DNA from 2 places in the Streptomyces sp. NPDC111606 genome. Region 2 is predicted to be linked to the other one. Evidence: riboswitches for the same ligand, from Rfam matches in the RefSeq annotation. Region 2 holds a riboswitch; the other holds the start of a gene.
What was found. Region 2 has a riboswitch for cyclic di-AMP ahead of ACZ7M7_RS38415 (transglycosylase family protein). Riboswitches for the same ligand answer to the same signal wherever they lie in the genome.
Positions count from the first base shown of each region.

Region 1: linked by a shared signal. The riboswitch ahead of ACZ7M7_RS20700 (C40 family peptidase) and the one ahead of ACZ7M7_RS38415 (transglycosylase family protein) in region 2 are both predicted to bind cyclic di-AMP.

Region 1 covers NZ_JBVKBY010000005.1:452,742-454,933, forward strand. Annotated here, with positions in the region: gene ACZ7M7_RS20695 (hypothetical protein) at 1-222, shown strand, start outside; cyclic di-AMP (ydaO/yuaA leader) riboswitch at 643-775, shown strand; gene ACZ7M7_RS20700 (C40 family peptidase) at 779-1,252, shown strand; gene ACZ7M7_RS20705 (LysE family translocator) at 1,318-1,932, opposite strand; gene ACZ7M7_RS20710 (LysR family transcriptional regulator) at 2,034-2,192, shown strand, end outside.
Region 2 covers NZ_JBVKBY010000014.1:110,037-112,228, forward strand. Annotated here, with positions in the region: gene eno (phosphopyruvate hydratase) at 1-141, opposite strand, end outside; gene ACZ7M7_RS38415 (transglycosylase family protein) at 459-1,139, opposite strand; cyclic di-AMP (ydaO/yuaA leader) riboswitch at 1,143-1,341, opposite strand; gene ACZ7M7_RS38420 (transglycosylase family protein) at 1,548-2,192, opposite strand, start outside.

The sequences.
Region 1 (2,192 bases), on a different contig from region 2:
CTCGGCCGGATCAACCCGGCGCAGGACGGCGACACCTACCGCGGACTGCGTGCCGCCCAGGCGCTCGTCCGCAAGGCGGCAGAGCTGCGGGACGCGCTGGCGCTGATGCATCAGCGGGGCGAGACGGAGCTGCACGCCCCCACGCTCGCGCGTGCGCTGCGCGTACTGGACGGGGAGCGCCGCACGGCTCGTGTCACGGTGCCGCCGCGCTCCGACAGTTGACGACGTGTACAGGCCGGTCCCGGACGTCTCGATCCCACTGACGAGGCGTCCGGAACAAGGCTGAAACGCACCAAACGGCGTACCCCCTTTCGGCGTAGCCACGGCTCCTTTTACAGGCCCGTCAGGGTTGCGCAACGGGCATGAGCCCAGGGCGGAACGAGGCGCTCCATCGCTGGTCCGGGACTCCTTCGCCCCCTGGACACCCTCTCGAACACGCGGGTACCCACCCGAACGGGTGAGTGGTGACTAACACCACAAATCCCCGGTTCCGTTGGGTATTTCGCTCATCCGTGCGTCAAGATCCCTGTCTGACGACAAGCCCCCGCCACAGCGGCGGGGCGGTCCGGGCGGACGCCGAGTCCTGCCGCCGCCCGGATGACCGGTCGACAGGAGTGGATCGGCAGGAGTGGAGGACCCGAGCAAGACGGGTCGCCGGAGCGGACGTTCGTTCGATCCGAGCAGCCCTTGGGGTGAAGCCGCGGCAACGCGGCCGGGCAACTTCGCCAGCCCGAATCCGACAGGTCATCCTTCACAGGCGGCTGACGAAGGGTTGCGCATGACTGCGCTCAATCGTGTCCCGTCGCTCATGGCCCGGGCCGGCACGGCCTCGGCTCTCACCATCGCCGCAGTGGGCGGCTCGATACTGGCACCCGGCTTCACCTCCGAAGCTGAGGCGGCCACACCGGCGACGAAGGCACTTCAGGTCGCGGCCTCCAAGAAGGGCTCCCCGTACAAGTGGGGCGCCACGGGGCCGACCCGGTTCGACTGCTCCGGGCTGACGCTGTACTCGTTCAAGAAAGCGGGCAAGAAACTGCCCCGTACAGCGGCCCAGCAGTACAACAAGACCCGCCACATCTCCGCCAAGAGCCGCAAGGCCGGAGACCTGGTGTTCTTCCACTCGGGGTCGTACGTCTACCACGTCGGCATCTACGCCGGGAAGGGAAAGATCTGGCACTCCCCCAAGAGCGGGGACGTGGTGAAGCTGCAGAAGATCTGGACCAGGAGCGTCTGGTACGGCCGGGTCAAGTGACCCTCCCGGGGGCGATGGCGGCGGCCTGACACGCCGTCATCGCCCTCGGGGCACCAGAAAGGCCGTCAGACGGCCGTCAGCGGCCCGGCGAGGAGTCCCACGCCGAAGGCCGTCAGCGCGACGCCGGTGACGGTCGTGACCGCCCGGGCGGCGCGCGGCCGGCGCAGCCACCGCCCGAGCCGGTCCACCAGCAGGACGACCACCTGGAACCACACCATCGCGATCGCGAGCACGATCAGGGCGAGCAGCAGCGTCCTGGGCAGGGCCGGAGCGCCCGCGGGCACGAACTGGGGCAGCACGCTGAGGAAGGTGAGGGACGCCTTCGGATTCAGGGCGTTGGTGACGAAGCCCTGCCGCAGCGGTCGCCCGGTGGAGTCCTCGCGCGTGTCCGCCACTTCACTGCCCCGCTGTCGCAGCGTCTGGACGCCCAGATACAACACATAGACCCCCCCGACCACTTGGAGCACACGGAACAGCGCCGGTACCGCGGCCAGGACCGCGGCGACCCCCAGCACCGCCAGCGTCACATGCACCAGCAGCCCGGCCCCGATCCCGAACGCGCAGGCGATGCCGGCCCGGCGGGAGACGAGGGCGTTGCGCACGACGACGGTGAAGTCGGCACCGGGCATGGCGACGAGGCCTGCGGAGACCCCGGTGAAGGCGATGAGCTGAGCGTCCATGGCACCCAGCGTGCCGCGCGGCAGCCTTCAGCAGGTATGTCGAATATCCTGGGCTGCCCTAAAGCATTGCTTAAGGCAGAACGGCAGACGAGGAGCCCGGCATGTACGACCCGACCAGGCTCGCCGCCCTGGTGGCGGTCGCCGAGGCGGGTTCGATCACCCGGGCGGCCGAGCGGCTCGGCTACACCACGCCCGCGCTCTCCCAGCAGCTGGCCAAGCTGGAGCGCGAGGCGGGCACGGCCCTTCTGGTACGGCACCAC
Region 2 (2,192 bases):
CTCGAAGGCGCCCGTCGAAGCGCCGGACGGAACGGCGGCACGACCCGTGCTGCCGTCGTCGAGGCCGACCTCGACCTCGACCGTGGGATTGCCTCGGGAGTCCAGGATTTCCCGGGCTACGACGACGTCGATGGACGGCACGAGTATCTCCTTCTTGGGATGTGAAGCACTGTGTCGCTGGTGGTGCGGGGCTGTGAGCCTTGCGACTAGAGCCTAACCGCCCCGGGGACATCGGCAGCCGACCGACCGTCCCGTGGACAGGACCGAACCGTACCCATTGTTCCCTATCGGAACAAAGGGTGGGTGACTTACAGGGAAAGAAAAAGCCCCGCTCCGGTGCGTACGGGGGAACACGCACCGGAGCGGGGAGCCCGTGGGGGACGGGGGTGACCCTCACGAGGTCTTCAATATGAGTTCCACGGATGTGAGGGCCCTGCGGTTCAGCTGGAGGCCGCGTATTACTTCAGGTGCAGCTGCTGACCCGGGTAGATCAGGTCGGCGTCCTCGACGATGTCCTTGTTCAGCTGGAAGAGCTTCTCCCAGCCGCCCTTGACCTTCTTCTCCGCGGCGATCGAGCTGAGGGTGTCACCCTTGGCGACCTTGTACTCGCCGTCGCCCTTCTTGACCTTCTTGCCGGTCGGGGTGGTAACGGTCTTGGTCGACTTCTTCTCGGCCGCCGGGCGCTCGGCGGAGCGGGAGGCCGGCTGCTCCTCGGTGGCGCGGGGGGCGGACTCGGTGCTCTGCGAGGAGCCGGAGCCGCTGTACGCGGCGCTCGACAGGCCGGTGCCACAGTGCGGCCAGGCACCCTTGCCCTGGCCCGCGAGGACCTTCTCGGCGATCTCGATCTGCTGGGCCTTGGTGGCCTTGTCGGCGGTGGCGGCGTACGCCGTGCCGCCGTACGCGGCCCAGGTGGAGGCGGAGAACTGCAGGCCGCCGTAGTAGCCGTTGCCGGTGTTGATGGACCAGTTGCCGCCGGCCTCGCACTGGGCGACGGCGTCCCACTCGGAGGCGGTGGCGGCGGAGGCGCTGCCGGCCGCCATCAGCGGGGCGGCGACGGCGGCGCCGGTGACGCCGACGACGGCTATGGCGCGAGCGGCCTTGGACGGACGACGGTGCTTGCCCTTGCTGGAAAACAGCATGGTGGATCCCCTCACCGACGCCTGCGAGGTGAGCTGTCGGGTTCGGGCCGGTTGAGTTGCCCGGCCGCGCTCGTCCGCCTTTCGGCTCGCGTTGCGCGGCTTCACCCCGAGCCGGCTCCGGCGTGCGGCCCCGAAGGGCCTCAACTGCCGGACCCGGCGCTTACCTTGGGTCCCCCGCTCCTGCCTACGGCGCTTGACGCGACGACTGTTCCCGTGCGGCCGCTGGCAGGATTCGGCGTTGCGGCAGCCGGGGCTCGCGGTGACGAGCGATCACGACCGTAGACACCCGATTCCCGGAATTACAAAGACGATCAGGGCTTCTGAGATCTATCTCTCACTGCATTCAAAACGGACATTCAGGTGCGAAAGGTGACGCGAACTCTCGCTGTTTTTCGCCCCGTTCGGCCCTTATTCGACGGGGACGTCCAGGGTCTGACCGGGGGTGATGTCGTTCGCGTCGCCGCCGATGGCGCCCGCGTTCGCGTCATACAGCGCCCGCCACCCGCCCTCGAGGTCAAGGGAGTCGGCGATGGAGGCCAGCGTGTCGCCGGCGCGGACCTTGTACGAGGCATGGCGGCCGGAGGTCTCGGCGGCCGGGTCGGCGGCCTCGCTCTCGTCGGCACTGGGCCCACGGTGACGTCCGGCGCCGGCCTCCTCGCCCGTGAGCGCACTGGTGTCGACGAGGCTCCAGGCGCCCACATCTTGCACCCAGTTGTCCTGATTACCCCCGTCCGAGGTCTCCACGGGAGAGCTGTCGGGCGACTTGGAGGCCTTGGCGTCAGGTGACGCGTCAGGCTTCGCCGAGTTGTCCGCCTTGGACGACGAGGAAGGGGAGGAAGAGGGAGAAGAGGATGAATTCCGGGGCGATTCGGACGAAGCGCTGGGGGATTCACTCGACGAGCTCGACGGGCCGTCGCTCGCGTTCGACGAGTTCGAGGAGCCCGGCGAGTCGGACGAATTGGACGAATTCGATGAGCCGGGCGAATCGAGCAAGCCGGAGGATCCGGACACCTCGGAGGGTGAATCGCCCTCCACTCCGGTGTCGAGGTCGGC